2 regions of the Mesorhizobium sp. P2_D5 genome follow, and region 1 is predicted to be linked to the other one. Evidence: riboswitches for the same ligand, from Rfam matches in the RefSeq annotation. Region 1 holds a riboswitch; the other holds the start of a gene.
What was found. Region 1 has a riboswitch for thiamine pyrophosphate ahead of AC1DYW_RS16220 (YkoF family thiamine/hydroxymethylpyrimidine-binding protein). Riboswitches for the same ligand answer to the same signal wherever they lie in the genome.
Positions count from the first base shown of each region.

Region 1 (7,598 bases):
CGTTATGATCGATATGTATTTCGAAGTTTGTTAAGAATCGATTTTTATGGAATTTGTTCGAGGCGGCGCCAGGCCAGAGACCGCATGAACTTTTTGGTCAGGCCGCCGCGATGGGTCCCCGAGCCCGTCAGCGAAAGGTCCGCATCAAAACGCAACGCATTGGCGTCACGGCTGCCCCGATGACGTCAATTTGCGCCAGACAGGAATAGAAGGCGGGTCATGCCAAAACGCTGCCTGCGCGATTGCCGACAAAACGACGACGTTGTGCACAGGCCTTGTTGTCAGACGATCCCGTAGTACAGCCTGTAGCGGACGCGCTTCATATAGTCCCGATATTCCGCCGTGGCGGCAAGCAGCGCCTCTTCGCGCAGGATGCGATGCACCTGGAAGAACGTGATGACGGCGTAGACGGCGAGATTGTAGAAGGAAAAGGCCGACAGCAGGAACAGGACATGGCCGACCAGATAGCCGGCATAGATCGGGTGTCGCACCAGGCGGTAGGCACCCCCGGTCATCACGCCGCGATTGCCCGGCAGAATGGCGAACGAACGCCCCAGCGATGCCTTGCCCCAGATCACGAAACTCAACGCCAGGGCTTGCAGCGGCGCGGCGACATAGACCGGGATGATGGCAACGCCCGGCTCGAAGGTGATGAAGCCGACACCGAAGCTGGCAATCACGGATACGATCACCGTGAGCGGGTTCCAGTCGCGAACCTGCGGCCGCCGCGACAAAAGCAGCCAGGTAAAGGTTAGGATCTCGGACGTCGCCACCAGTGCCACATTGATACGGGTCGGGTCGAGCATGAGGTGGTGTATGCCGCGATAGACAAACAGCCCCGCGAAAGCCAGCGCGCAGAGCCGAAAGAAGCCTTCCCGCAGGTCGACCAGGATTTCCCGCTTTCGGGCTGCGGACAAAATCCCTTCGTCGTTGACGTGCGAAAGGGTTTCAATTTTTGACATGAGCAAGGCCAAGCACCCGGTTATCCCTCGGGGCGACCTTTGCACGCAACCATTGCCGTACGGTTAATCAAGAAGATCAGATCGGCAGTAAAGCGCTTATGTGTCTCCGGACGCCAGCGAACGCCTTCAACGATCGTGCGAAACACGAGCAGGATGTCTCCGGCCCCAGGCAAAGATCGCGTCTCTGCTGTCTTCGGCTCCACAGCAAAGCCGCCGAGGCGCTGCGTGCACAATTGGCCGTGCTCAACCATGTCATGTCGCGGGAAACCGGAGCCACCTGTCGCGTGGCGAAACTCTGCGCAGCCGCTTTGTCGCTGCAGGGTGAACCCGGGCGGCATAACCACTCTGCTCTACGAGATCGCGAGGAATTAGCTGGAATCTGCCAATGCGTGCGCGTTTGACGGGAAGCTGCCACGCCACGCGAGTCCTTCGAAGTTTCGAGAATCAGATAGGCTCCCTACCCCAGAGTTGAGTTGCTGAAGTACTCCGCGAATTCAGGGCGTTGCGTCAGAACTTTGCCATCGGCATCGCGCAGAATGCCCGCAGCGAAGAGGTAGTCGCCAATCGCGTGCATCTTGGTCGGATCCATCGTGCCGATTGCGCCATTGTCCCCGCGCAAATAGTGGCCATCGATCAGTGCCTTCAGCGAGGCTTCGATCAGCGCCGGATTTGTCAATGTGTCCTTATTGGCGGCGATCAGAAGTGCGGCAGCCGCATCGGGATGGTCGACGGCGAATTGGTAGCCGCGCCGCGTCGCTTGGACGAAGGCGGCCGCAGGTTTGGGGTTTGCCTGGAGATAGGCCTCGCTCGAGGAGATCAGGGTCGTGTGCTCATCAGGCACGCCATAGTCGGCGTAGACGAAGCTGCGCTGCTTGACGCCTTTCAACCCGGCTTCGACACCTTCCCAGGTCGAGACCTCCAGCGTGAAATCGACCGAACCGTTGGCCAGCGCTTCATAGGCTGAAGTGCCGAGTGTCACCGTCTCGAAATTGCCCTTACCGCCATCGTGGCGGATGATGGTGCCGATCAGGGCGTTTTCCCAGGCGCTGCCGAAGCCGCCATAGGTCAGGCCGTCAAGGTTCCTCGGACTTTTTATCTCGCTGCGTGCCGCGTTGAACACCAGCCGGCCGGTTTCGGATTGCACGACGGCATAGACGCCCTTCAGGTCGGCTCCGGCGGTTTTCTGGGTGAACAGGCTGATGGTGCCGTTGATGCCGAAATCGGCGACGCGGTTGGCGACCAGGGTGCCGGCACCGGTATCGCTGTAGGGCAGGATGTCGACCTCGAGCCCGGCTTCGGAATAGAACCCTTTGTCGCGGGCGACGAACAGCCCGATGTGGTTGGTGTTGACCGTCCAGTCGAGGGCGACGGTGACCTTTTGCGCAGCCGATTGTGCTTGGGCATGGCCAGCTCCGGCCACCAGCGGAAGACCGGAGACAAGGGTGAGCAACAAGGCCTGCCGGCGCGTCAAGTCAGTCATGGTCGTGTCCTTTGGATGAGTGCGGGTTGGGCTCGGGGTTGAGCAGGATGTCGAGTATCTCGGCCTCGATTGCGCTTGTCTGCAACGCGTCAGCGCCGCCAAGGCTGCGCGGGCGCGGCAGCGGCACCTTGATTTCGCGGACGATGCTGGCCGGACGCGCCGACAGCACATAGATGCGGTCGGACAGGAAGACGGCTTCGCGCACATCGTGGGTGATCAACAGTGCCGTCCAGCGATGGCGCCGCCACATCTGCTCGAGCCAGCGCTGCATGGCGGTGCGGGTCAGTGCATCGAGCGCGCCGAACGGTTCATCGAGCAAAAGCATGTCGCGCTCCTGCACCACGGTGCGCAACAGCGCCGCGCGCTGGCGCATGCCGCCCGAAAGCTGCGCCGGAAAATGCCGTTCGAAGCCGGCAAGCCCGAACTCGGCAAACAGCGGCGCAACGCGCGCCCGCGCCGCCTTGCGCCTGATGCCTTGCACTTCGAGCCCAAGCGTCGTGTTGTCGAGGATGCGTCGCCACGGCATCAGCGCGTCACGCTGCGGCATAAAGGCGAAATGCCTGCCGTGGTCGTCGAGCGGCGTGCCGTCGAAGAACATCTCGCCCTCGCCGTGCTGCGCGCCGGTCAGAAGCTGGAACAGCGTCGACTTGCCAGCGCCCGACGGCCCGAGGATGGAGACGAATTCACCGGCGCCGACGCTGAGCGAAATGTCGGCGAGCACGTCGAGCCGGCCAAATGCCTTGCGCACATGCCGCAGTTCGAGCCGGCTCATCGCCACGGCCCCGTCCCGGCGGGGTGCTGGCCGGCGGCCCGTTCCCAGGGCATGGCAAGGCGCTGCAGGAGCACCGTCAGCCCAAACAGAGTGAGCGTGAGCGCGGCGCTGACACCGACGGCGGCCAGCACCAGATCGGGGCGGAAATTGTTCTTGGCGTTGAGCATGTAGATGCCCAGCCCCTTCGCGGCACCGGCATATTCGGCGAAGATGGCGCCGACCACGGCATAGGTGATGGAGATCCTCAGGCCGGCGAAGAAATAGGGCAGCGCCGAGGGCAGTCGCGCCAACAAGAAGACGCGCCAGCGCCCTGCCCCCATGGCGCGCAGCATCTGCCCGATCTCGGCCTCCGTCGCCTCGTAGCCCTGCACCAGCGCCACCAGCATCGGAAAGAAGGTGACCAGCGCCACCAGCATGATCTTGGGCATCAACCCGAAGCCGAACCACAGCACCACCAGCGGCGCGATCGCCACCAGCGGCAAGGTCTGGCTGACGATGAAGACGGGAAACAGCGCACGCCGCAGCGGCCGGAAGAAGTCGACCAGCATCGACAGCGCAAAGGCCGCGCTGAGCGAAAAGGCAAAGCCGATCAGCGTGGCCCGGATGGTCGGAATGGCATTGTCGACCAGCGCTTCGCGATTGAGCATCGCCTGCTCGAACACACGCGAAGGCGCCGGCAGTGTCGTCGACTTGATGCCGGAATAAGTGGCATAGAGCTCCCAAGCCAGCAGCAGCAACCCGACCGAAATCATGGCCGGCGCTGCCTTGACAAGAAGGCTCGCGATCGGGCGGCTCGAAGCGGCTGATGATGAGACCACGGGCATAACCTTTGACGGGGTCGCGAATGCGGCCGCTCAGCTGGCCGACGGGCTGTTCGCCGAGACCGTGACGTCGAGGGTTACGTGGCCGGCGCCTGGCCCGAAGCGGCAGAAGGCTTCGTCCAGCGCCGAAAAGATCGCGCCGGCATCCCCGCGCAATTTCGTGCAGAAATGCTTCGAGCGCTCATAGACGCCGGACTGCTTGAGAAAATCGATGCAGCCGTAGATCTCTTCCATGTGGTCGTCGGTGCCCATCACATAGAGCGAGAACTGCGCTGCCGCCGGCTGGCCGGTCAAAGCCGCGCCACGCACCGCGGCGATTGCCGCATCCTTGCGCGGGCCGAGGGGGCCGACAGGCCCACCAAGCGCATCGGAACGGCAGATCGGATCATCCGGCTCGCCAGGGCAGCCGCGCGAGATGGTGGCTGACAACACGCAATGTTTGCCGCTGCGTGCCGCCGCCACGAACAGGTCTCGCATCGCCGGAAACAGCACTTCGGGCGGCCCGACCAGCAAGGTCGAGATGTCGTCGGTCTCGATCCTGAGCCGATCGCGGTAGGGGTCGAGCCCATCCAGCGCGCCAAGGATGACGCCGACGAAATCGTCGGCCATGGGATATAGGGAAATCTGTGCGCCTGAAAACATCGCCCGCCTCGCTCCGCTGGTATTACCCAGATCAGCTTCTAGGGTCTGTGGGCTTGCCACCCCCGTCTCAGCCCCGACCGTACGGAGCACCCCTGTGGATGCGCGGGTTAAAGCACCATTCGAGTTGAAGCGAAAGCCGTTTTTTTGGTGTGCTCCTCCAAAAAGCATTGCGCCAGGCCTGCGAAACCGGACCGTCGAGCGACAAACTTTCAACCAACAGGCGTTGTCTGGCGCCCGGTATGCGCATGGCGCAGGAAATCGACGAAGGCCAGTACGGTTGGTGCTGTATGACGCTGCTTCTGATAGCAGAGGAACCAACCGGGAAAGGCCGCGCACCAATCATCCAGCAGCGACACCAGCTTGCCGGCATCGATCAACGGGCGCACGAGGTCTTCAGCCCAAAAGGCGATGCCGACGCCCTGCACGGCGGCGGCAATCGCCATGTCGCGGCTGGAGACGACAAGCGGACCATTGACCACGACCGAGAACCATTCGCCGCCTCTGGCGAATTCCCATGCGTAGGGCCCGGCACTGCCCGGCCGGCGCCAATTGATACAGCGGTGCTGGAGCAGATCGGCCGGTGCCGACGGCGATCCGTAACGGGCGAGATAGTCCGGCGAGGCCACTGCGAGCTGGCGCTGCGTGCCGCCAAGCGCCACCGCGACCATGTCAGCTTCGAGAAATTCGCCGAGCCTGGCGCTGACATCATAGCCGGCCTCGACAATATCGACGGCGGCATCGTCGATCGTCACATCGAGCACGATGTCCGGCCATGCCTCATGAAAACGGCCAAGCAGCGGCTCCAGATATGTGGCGGCGGCAACGCTGGGCATATGGACGCGCAAGACGCCGGCCGGTGTGTCGCGCAAGGCCGTCGCATCGCCGACCGCCGCCTCCATCTCGGCCATAGCCGGCGCGAAGCGCGCATGCAGGCGCGCGCCGGCTTCGGTCAAGGAGAGGCTGCGGGTCGTGCGGTTGAGCAGGCGCAGGCCAAGCCGCGTTTCGAGCTGACGGATCGTCTGGCTGAGCGTCGACGCTGAAATCCGCAGATCTTCAGCGGCACGGGCGAAGCTGCCATGCGCCACGACAGCGGCAAAGGCTTTCAGCTCGGCATAGTCGCTACCTCGCATTATGCCAGATTCTCCAATGAGTATGATGGCATCCTATCGCATTTTCGGTATGGCGTCTGCTGCCTAGCTTGAGGACATGCCTCGAACGGCTGCAATAATCGGCATCGAGCACACCTGAATTTCCCTCTGAGCAGGAGCAACGAACATGCAGAAACTCAACGGAAAAATCGCTTTGGTGACCGGCGCCTCCTCGGGCATTGGCGCGGCAACCGCGCTGGCGCTGGCGGAGCAAGGTGCTGTCGTCGCCATCGCGGCGCGACGTCGGCAGCGTCTCGACGACCTGGCGGCACGCATCCGCGACAACGGCGGCGAGGCCTTGGCCATCGAGACCGACATCACCGACGAGGCGCAGGCCACAGCCATGGTCCGGCGCGTGCTGGAAAGCCATGGCCGGCTGGACCTGCTGTTCAATGTTGCCGGTGTCGGCGTCGCCGCACCCTTCCAGAACACCACCACCCGCGAATACCGGGAGATGGTCGACCTCAACATTCTGGGTCTGCTCTACACGATCAACGCGGCGCTGCCGTCAATGAAACGGCAGGGATCAGGCCACATCGTCATCGTTTCGTCGGGCACCGGCCGCTACATCCACCCGTCGGTGGTCTATTCCGGCACCAAGCATGCGGCCAGCGCTATCGCCGAATCACTGCGCCGCGAAATCGGCAAGGACGGTATCCGCGTCACGGTGATCGAGCCGGGCGCGGTCAGGACCGAGTTCACCGCCAATATGCGCGACGATGTTCGGCTGGCTGTCGAGCAAAGGTTGGGCGACATGGAGCAACTGGAGAGCGAGGACATCGCCGCCGCCATGCTCTACGCGGTCTCGCAGCCGCCAAGGGTCAACGTCAATATCCTGACCCTCTATCCGACACAGCAGGCTTGACAATCCGCCGCAGCCCCGTTCCCCGCCGCAATGGATTGCTCCGTGGCGTATGAGCGTGGCGCCAGTCCGACAGTTATAAGTTTTTCGCAATTTTCTTATAACTCACTTGAAATGCGGAGCAAAAGTGCGAGCTATAAGAGAACCGCAAATTTCTTATAACCTAGAGACATTGGTCGAACACACGATGAAATCGATCGACATCGCTTATCACACCTTGTTCGCTGAACTCGTGCAACGAAGCCTGGACGCGTCGTTCCAAACCGACTTCTCGACCGCGGGCAATTTCGTGCGAGTCCCCGTAAAGGGCCGCGACTACTGGTATTTTGAGGAGACTCGGCCGAAGACAACAAGACGATATGTCGGCCCGGCCGACGATCCCGAGATCGCAAAACGCGTCGCCGCCTTCAGGGAAATCAAAAGCGACCTGAAGAGCCGTCGCAAGCTTGTATCGACGCTTGTCCGCGAGGCTGGGTTGATGGAGCCGGAGAAATTTACCGGTGATATCGTAGAAGCCCTTGGCAAGGCCGGGTTTTTCCACCTGCGAGGCGTACTGGTCGGCACCGTCGCGTTCCAAACCTACGCCGGATATCTAGGCGTAAGGCTGCCGGGGGTGGCGCTGCAAACAGGCGATGCCGACTTTGCTCAATTTCACTCGGTTTCCGTCGAAGTCAACGACAGTCTGCCGCCGATCATGGATGTGCTGCGCGATATCGATCCTTCGTTTCGCGAAATTCCAAACCGAACGGATGCCGGTCGCACCACACAGTTCGAAAACGCTTCCCGGTATAAGGTCGAATTCCTGACCCCAAATCGGGGCAGCGACGACTACGCCGACCACGCGAGCGCGATGCCGTCTCTGGGCGGCGCATCGGCGCAGCCTTTGCGATTCCTGGATTTTCTGATCCGCG
Region 1 covers NZ_JBFUEE010000003.1:593,099-600,696, reverse strand. Annotated here, with positions in the region: gene AC1DYW_RS16240 (methyltransferase family protein) at 282-917, opposite strand; gene AC1DYW_RS16235 (ABC transporter substrate-binding protein) at 1,420-2,442, opposite strand; gene AC1DYW_RS16230 (ABC transporter ATP-binding protein) at 2,435-3,214, opposite strand; gene AC1DYW_RS16225 (ABC transporter permease) at 3,211-3,966, opposite strand; gene AC1DYW_RS16220 (YkoF family thiamine/hydroxymethylpyrimidine-binding protein) at 4,069-4,677, opposite strand; TPP riboswitch at 4,668-4,781, opposite strand; gene AC1DYW_RS16215 (LysR family transcriptional regulator) at 4,887-5,807, opposite strand; gene AC1DYW_RS16210 (SDR family oxidoreductase) at 5,953-6,690, shown strand; gene AC1DYW_RS16205 (nucleotidyltransferase family protein) at 6,875-7,598, shown strand, end outside.

Region 2 (7,598 bases), on a different contig from region 1:
GCCGTTGATCGTTTCCTGCTTGACGGTGCTGTCGTCCAGCCCAGCCACCCAGCCGCTGCGGATATAGTCGGTGAGCGCCCGGTTCTTGTCGATCGAAACACCGTCGAAACGGATTGCCATGTCACCAGGCCCGGTTGCCGTCACCGCCGCCGCCGAATTGTCGATGATGAAGCCCTGCGGCACCGAGAAGGACACGCCGAGGCCCGGATGCAGGAAGGTTTCGCCGCGCACATAGCCTTCCTCGGGCGTGTCGCCATAGAGCAGGCCGTCTATGCCGGCGAGGAAGGAATCGCGGTCGCGCGTGCCGAAGCCGGGCGCGCCGAACTGGCGGGCATGGCGCTGCGCCAGATCGATACGCTGCGGCGTGTTGGGGTGGGTGGCCAGGAAGTCGAGGCTGGCGTCGGTGGCGCCGCTGATCGAGCGGAAATCGGTATAGGCCGACATCGACTGCAGGAAGCGGCCGGCGGCGAAAGGATCGTACCCGGCTTCGCCGATCGACTTGATGCCGATGGCGTCAGCCTCCAGTTCCTGGTTGCGCGAGAATTGCGCCAGTCTCAGCTTGCCGCGGATCAAGGCCGCCTTGGCGGTCGGGCTGTCGCCGAGCACATCCGAAACCACCTTGGTCGCCAGGCCTTCCTCGGCTTCCAGCTGCTGGCGCTGCAAGCCATGGTTGGCGGTGACGTGGCCCATCTCATGCGCGATGACGGCGGCAAGCTCGGCCGAATCATTGGCCAGCGCCAGCAGACCGCGCGTGATGTAGAGATAACCGCCCGGCAGCGCGAAGGCGTTGACGTTGGGCGAATTCAAAATGGTGATGCGATAGGTCTGCGTCGGATTGGCCGACACGACGGTCAGATTGCCGACCACCTTGGCGACCATGCGCTCGAGCTTGGGATCGGAATATTCGCCACCATAGGTGGCCAGGATGCGCGGATGCTGCGCCTTGGCCAGTTCGGCGAGCTTGCTGTTGGCAGCGACATTGTCGACAGTGATCGGCCTGTCGGAAGGCTGGAAGCCGGATTCCTGAACCTCGGGAGGCGTGAACATCTGGCAGCTCGCCAGCGCCACGGCAAAGCCGGCCAACGCAAGAAAGCGCGCCAGCGGATTCATTCGTAGTTTGTCAACGCCGATCGCCAGAACGGCTTCCTTTCGGGTCCCGGCGCATGACCACGAAAATCGGGGGCGATCTTCGGAAAATGTCATGCGCTATCTCAAACTGCTGCAGCATCCGTCGCGCGTCCCCTCGGGGGCGAGCGGCGGATGCTGCAGGCAAATCACGGCCTGTGCCGGACCAGTAGGGCGGACCTAGCCACACTCCTCCAGCCATGGCAAGCAAGCGCCGCATCGCCTGGAGCCGGTTTGACCGTAAATTATGTCCGCTTCCGGGCAACATCTCGTGATACGGCATCCCCGGCACCCGTGCCGATATAGCGCCGGAACACTTCCGGGCCAGCCCCGGTGAAGAATTCGTCCGCCTTGCCGGTTGCCGCGACAACGCCATTGTCCAGAAACACCACGTGCTCGCCGATTCGGCGGGCATCCTCCGGCTGGTGGGTGACGAACAGCACCGTCATGCCTCGTTCGGCATGCACCGCGGCGACCAGATCCAGCATGTCGTCGCGCAGCGCCGGTCCGAGCGAGGCGAAGGGTTCGTCGAGCAGGAGCACTGGCCGGTCGCGCACCAGGACCCGGGCCAGGGCGACGCGCTGGCGCTCACCGCCGGAGAGTTCGCGCGGCAGGCGCTTTTCCTTGCCGGCAAGGCCGGTGCGTTCGAGCGCCTCGGCGATCGCGGCGCGGTCCGTGTCGGTCAGCAGCAAGGATGGCGAGCGGCCAAGCCCGACATTTTGCTCCACTGAGAGATGGGCAAAGAGATTGTTTTCCTGGAACACCATCGACACGGGCCGCGCGGACGGTGGCTCAGCGCTGACATCGGCCCCGCCGATCAGCACGCGGCCCGACCGCGGCGTCTCGAACCCCGCCACCAGGTTGAGCAGCGTCGACTTGCCAGAACCGCTAGGCCCCATGATGGCGGTGATTTTCGCCGCGGCGAAATCGACATCGAAAACGAGCGGCGCCTCGCCATAGCTGAACGACACCTGGTCCAGCCGCACCGGGGCGCCCTTTGCAGTCCTGATGGCCACCCCGTCAGGCATCCCGGTCCTTCTCCGTTCCCAGCCAGTGCGCCGCCATGATCAACGCGAGGCAGACGAGGCCGAGCAGGAGCGCCAGGCCGGCAGCGTCCTGCGTGCGGTAGCTGCCCATGCGCGCCAACAGAAGGTAAGGCAAGGTCTGCACGGAATCACTGCCGAACAGCGCGATGACGCCGAGATCGCCGAGCGACAGCGCCATGGCGAAAGCAAAGGCGGTGGCGAGCGGCCGCCGCAGCGACGGCCAGTCGACCAGCATCAACCGGTTCCAGCCCGTGATTCCGAGCTGAGCACAGAGCCGTTCGTGACGCTCGCTCGCCGCATCATAGGCGGGACGGACAGCGCGCAGCGCGAACGGCATTGCCATCACTGCGTTGACGGTGACGACCATGACCGGGGCGATGGCAAAGACATCGCCGACATGGCGCAGCAACAGGAACCAGCCGGCGCCGACGACGATCGGCGGCACGACGAGGACAAAACCGGCGCCGGTATCGGCGGCATGTTCGAGCATCGTCTTTGTACCGGAGCGGCGGTTCAGCGCCAGCGCCCGGCGCGCCATGGTCAGCGCCAGCGACAGCGTCACGGAAAGCAGGGCCGACAGGAAGGCGAGCACCGCACTGGTCAGCGTCGCCCGCCGAACGACGGCCTCGCCGGCCAGCCGGCCGAGATCGGCGCCAAGCCCGGCCATCACCGTGGCCGCCATCGGTCCGACGACAAACAGCAACGCCAGCACGATGATCACGACGTTCAGCAAGGTCTCGGTCCCATTGACGGCGAGGTAGCGGCGTGGCGCCACCGGCAGGTTGGTGTCGCCGACCACATTGGCGCCAAGCCGCGTCAACGCCAGCACGACGACAAACGTCAAGGCGATCTGCAGTAAGGTCAGCGTGACGGCTCGAGCGGGATCGAAATCGAAGCGCAGCGCCTGGTAGATGCCGACCTCCAGCGTCGTCGCGGCCGGCCCGCCGCCAAGCGTCAGCACGATCGTGAAGGATGTGATGCAGAGCATGAACACAAGCCCGGCGACACCCGGCAACGCCGCACGCAGCGTTGGCCATTCGATCAACCGGAACGCCGGCCGCGCGCCCATGCCGAGCTGGCTGGCCAACCGCCACTGATCGGCGGGAATGGTCTGCAATGCCTCGAGGAACAGCCGCACGCTGAACGGCAGGTTGAAGAAGACATGCGCGACGAGGATGCCTGACAGGCCATAGATGCCCGGCCAGCTCCCACCGCCGATCACTGCGAACACGCCAGCGAAATAACCGGCACGGCCATAGAGAGCGAGAATGCCGAGTGCCGCGACGATCGCCGGCAGCGCCAACGGTACGGCGAACAGTTGCAGGATGAAGGAGCGGCCAGGGAAGCGTGGATGCCGCGACAGCGCGCGCGCCACCAACAGCGCCGACCCGACCGAAAGCAGCGTCGAGAGCGCCGCTTGCAAGAGCGTGAAGCGAACGACGCGCAGCAGATAAGGATCGAAGGCTGCCCAAGCGCCAGAGAAGTCGTGAGCGCCTTCGAAAAGCAGCCCGGCAAACGCGCCGCCGATCAGCAGCGCGATGGCGGCGAGCGCGATGATGCCGGCGGTGATGCGGGGGTCAGCTGGATGGCGCGTGGGCATGTCGCGCTACCCAACGCTGTCATGGGTGTCAATTGATTGAAATGCTTGGCTAAGGTCTAGTTCCCGCCCACCCCCCTCTGTCCTACCGGACATCTCCCCCGCAAGGGGGGAGATTGCTCGTTTCGCCACCCAGGCCAAATTCCAAAATGGCAGGAATGAGCGACGCGACAGAGCTGCCGATCTCCCTCCTTGCGGGGGAGATGGCCGGCAGGCCAGAGGGGGGTGACTTGGCACAAACATATGGCGAAGCTTGAATCCTACTTGCTCATCGCCGCCAGCCACTCATCGACCCAGGCCTTGCGGTTGGCGGCGACCTCCTCGGGGCTGAACAGCAAGGTCTTGGTCGGCTTGACCAATTTGTCGAAGGCCGGGTTGAGCGGCTTGTCGGTCTTGCCGGCCGGGAACATCCAGTTGGTCTCGGGGATGGCATCCTGGAATTTCGGTCCGGTCATGAAAGCCAGGAACTTTTCCGCCAGCGGGTTCTTCGCCCCTGTCGTGGTGATGCCGGCAACCTCGATCTGCAGATATTCGCCCTCTTCGAACGACGCTGCCTGGTAGCGCTCGGTGTTCTCGGCGACCATGTGATAGGCCGGCGACGTCGTGTAGGACAACACCATCGGCGCCTCGCCCTTGGTGAACAGGCCATAGGCCTCGCTCCAGCCCGGCGTCACGGTCAGCACTTTCGACTTGAGCTTGGCCCAAGCTTCCGGCGCCTTGTCGCCATAGACCGACTTGACCCACAACAGCAGGCCGAGACCCGGGGTCGAGGTGCGCGGATCCTGGATGACGATCTTGTCGTCGGCGCTGCCTTCGACCAGGTCCTTCAGGCTCTTCGGCGGGCTCTTCAGCTTTTCAGTGTCGTAGACGACGGCGAAATAGCCATAGTCGAAAGGAACGAAAGTATCGTCGCTCCAGCCGCCCGGCACATTGACGTCGGACACCGCGCCATGCGGCGCAAACAGGCCCGTGGCCTTGGCATCGGCGGTGAGATTGGTGTCGAGGCCAAGCACGATGTCGGCCTTGGTCGATGCCCCTTCCAGCCTGACGCGGTTGAGCAGCGCGACGCCGTCGGCGACGGAGACGAACTCGACATCGCAGCCGCACTCGGCCTCGAATTCCTTCTTCACCACGGGACCTGGACCCCAGTCGGCGGTGAAACTCTCATAGGTGTAGACGGTGAGCTTGTCCTTGGCCCAGGCAGGTCCGGACAGGGCCACAACCATGGCTGCGGCAAGGGAGTAGAAAAGCGTGCGCATCGGCGCCTCCTTCATTCGAATTGAAAGGAATTGAGGCGCCGGACTGTCCGAAACGTCTAATCCCTCCGCCGGTACAAACCGGATCAGGTTCAGCGGGTTGGCGAGATTGCCTCTCAGCCGGTCCGCGAAGATCGCGTCCGGCACCCCGTTAGAGCGTTTCGAGACATAGGCCGGGCCGATCCCTCACGCAAGTGGCAGTTTGCCGGCCTTCCGTTTCCCGTGCCGGGCTGGTAAGGGCCACACGATATGAGCACATTCACCATCCTGCTTGGCGGCGATCTCATCCGCACGCCACGGCTCGACCACCAGGTCGAAGGCTCCCGCGTCATCGCCGCCGACGCCGGCATCGGCCATGCGCGGCTGCTGGGCCTTGTCCCGGAACTGTGGGTGGGTGATTTCGATTCCGTGCCGGCCAACCTGCCGGACGACCTCGCCGCCGTGCCCCGTCGGACCTTTCCGGCGGAGAAGGACCAGACCGATGGCGAACTTGCGGTCGCCGCCGCACTGGAGCGCGGCGCGACCAGCCTGGTGCTCGCCGGCGCTTTCGGCGGCAAGCGCGCCGACCACGCCTTCCTGCATCTGGCGCTTGCCCTGCGGCTGGCCGAAGCCGGAACAGAGATAGTTTTGACCAGTGGCGCGCAGGAAGGCGTTCCACTGCTGCACGGGAAAGCCGGCTTCGACTATGCCGACGGCACGTTGTTTTCGGTGCTTGGCTTTTCCGATCTTTCCGGCCTGACCGTCACCGGCGCCAAATGGCCGCTCGACCGTGTCAAGGTGGCGTTCGGCTCCTCATTGACAATCTCCAACGAGGTCAAGGGCCGCCTCGAAATCACACTCGGCCAGGGCCGCGCGCTGTTGCTCGCCCACCCTTATCCACTACCTGAAAGCTGATATGGCCCCGCCCCTTCTCAATCTCGACGGGATAAAACTGACCTTCGGTGGCACGCCGCTGATCGATGGCGCCGCCTTGACCGCTTCTGCCGGCGACAAGATCGCGCTGGTCGGCCGCAACGGGTCTGGCAAGTCGACGCTGCTGAAGATCGCCGCCGGCCTGATCGAGCCACAGGACGGCGAGGTATTCCGGCAGCCTTCGGCGACAATCCGCTATTTGCCGCAGATGCCCGACATGGAGGGTTTTGCGACGGTGCGCGCCTATGTCGAGGCCGGGCTCGGACCTGCCGACGATCCATACCGCGCCAGCTATCTCATGGAGCATCTCGGCCTGTCGGGCGAGGAGCGGCCGAACGATCTTTCCGGCGGTGAGGCCAGGCGCGCGGCACTCGCCCGCGTCATGGCGCCGGAGCCCGATATTCTGCTGCTTGATGAGCCGACCAACCATCTCGATCTCTCGGTGATCGAATGGCTGGAAGAAGAGCTCGTCCGCACCTCCTCGGCGCTCGTCGTCATCTCGCACGACCGCCGTTTCCTCGAGCACGTATCGCGCGCCACCGTCTGGCTCGACCGCGGCCAGACCCGCAGGCTGGACAAGGGCTTTGGCCATTTCGAGGAATGGCGCGACCTCGTGCTGGAGGAGGAAGAGCGCGAACAGCACAAGCTCGGCCGCCAGATCGTGCGCGAGGAGCACTGGCTGCGCTACGGCGTGACGGCACGGCGCAAGCGCAACATGCGCCGCCTTGGCGAATTGCAGACCATGCGCCAGCGTTTTCGTGGCCATCGCGGCGCCGAAGGCTCGGCAACCATGGTGGCGAGCGACGCCGCCGAATCCGGCAAGCTGGTGATCGAGGCGAAAAACATCGAGAAGAGCTTCGGCGACCTCACCGTGGTCAAGGGATTCTCGACCCGCATCCAGCGCGGCGATCGCGTCGGCCTCGTCGGGCCGAACGGCGCCGGCAAGACGACGCTGCTGAAGATGCTGACCGGTGAGTTGAAGCCCGACGCCGGGTCGGTACGGCTCGGCACCAATCTGGAGATCGCCACGCTCGACCAGAAGCGCGAAGCGGTCGATCCACAGGAGACGCTGGCGCAATATCTCACCGACGGACGCGGCGAGAACCTCGTCATCAATGGCGAGCAGCGCCATGTCGTCTCCTACATGAAGGATTTCCTGTTCAAGGCCGAGCAGGCACGCACGCCGGTGCGCGAGCTTTCCGGTGGCGAACGGGCGCGGCTCTTGCTGGCGCGCGTGCTGGCGCGGCCGGCAAACCTTCTGGTGCTCGATGAGCCGACCAACGATCTCGACATGGAGACGCTGGAATTGCTGCAGGAACTGGTTGCCGGCTTTGCCGGCACCGTCATCCTGGTCAGCCACGACCGCGATTTCCTCGACCGCACCGTGACCAGCATCATTGCGCCGGACGGAGGCGGCCGCTGGATCGAATATGCCGGCGGCTATTCGGACATGCTGGCGCAGCGCGGCGGCACCAGGCTAGACGATCGCAAGGCGCGGACGAAAGCCGAAGCCGGCGAAGCCCCGGTCGCGACCAAGAATGAAGCCGCCGCGCCAAAGGGGCCGGCGAAGAAGCTGTCGTTCAAGCAGAAATTCGCGCTGGAAACCCTGCCCAAGAAAATCGAAGCCGTGATGGGGTCGATCTCGAGGCTTGAGAACAACAT
Region 2 covers NZ_JBFUEE010000005.1:290,974-298,571, reverse strand. Annotated here, with positions in the region: gene AC1DYW_RS22790 (M48 family metalloprotease) at 1-1,110, opposite strand, end outside; gene thiQ (thiamine ABC transporter ATP-binding protein) at 1,371-2,153, opposite strand; gene thiP (thiamine/thiamine pyrophosphate ABC transporter permease) at 2,146-3,771, opposite strand; gene thiB (thiamine ABC transporter substrate binding subunit) at 4,029-5,027, opposite strand; TPP riboswitch at 5,071-5,185, opposite strand; gene AC1DYW_RS22770 (thiamine diphosphokinase) at 5,274-5,918, shown strand; gene AC1DYW_RS22765 (ABC-F family ATP-binding cassette domain-containing protein) at 5,920-7,598, shown strand, end outside.
Region 2: it holds a riboswitch for thiamine pyrophosphate, as region 1 does, so the genes downstream of both, thiB (thiamine ABC transporter substrate binding subunit) here and AC1DYW_RS16220 (YkoF family thiamine/hydroxymethylpyrimidine-binding protein) in region 1, are expected to answer to the same signal.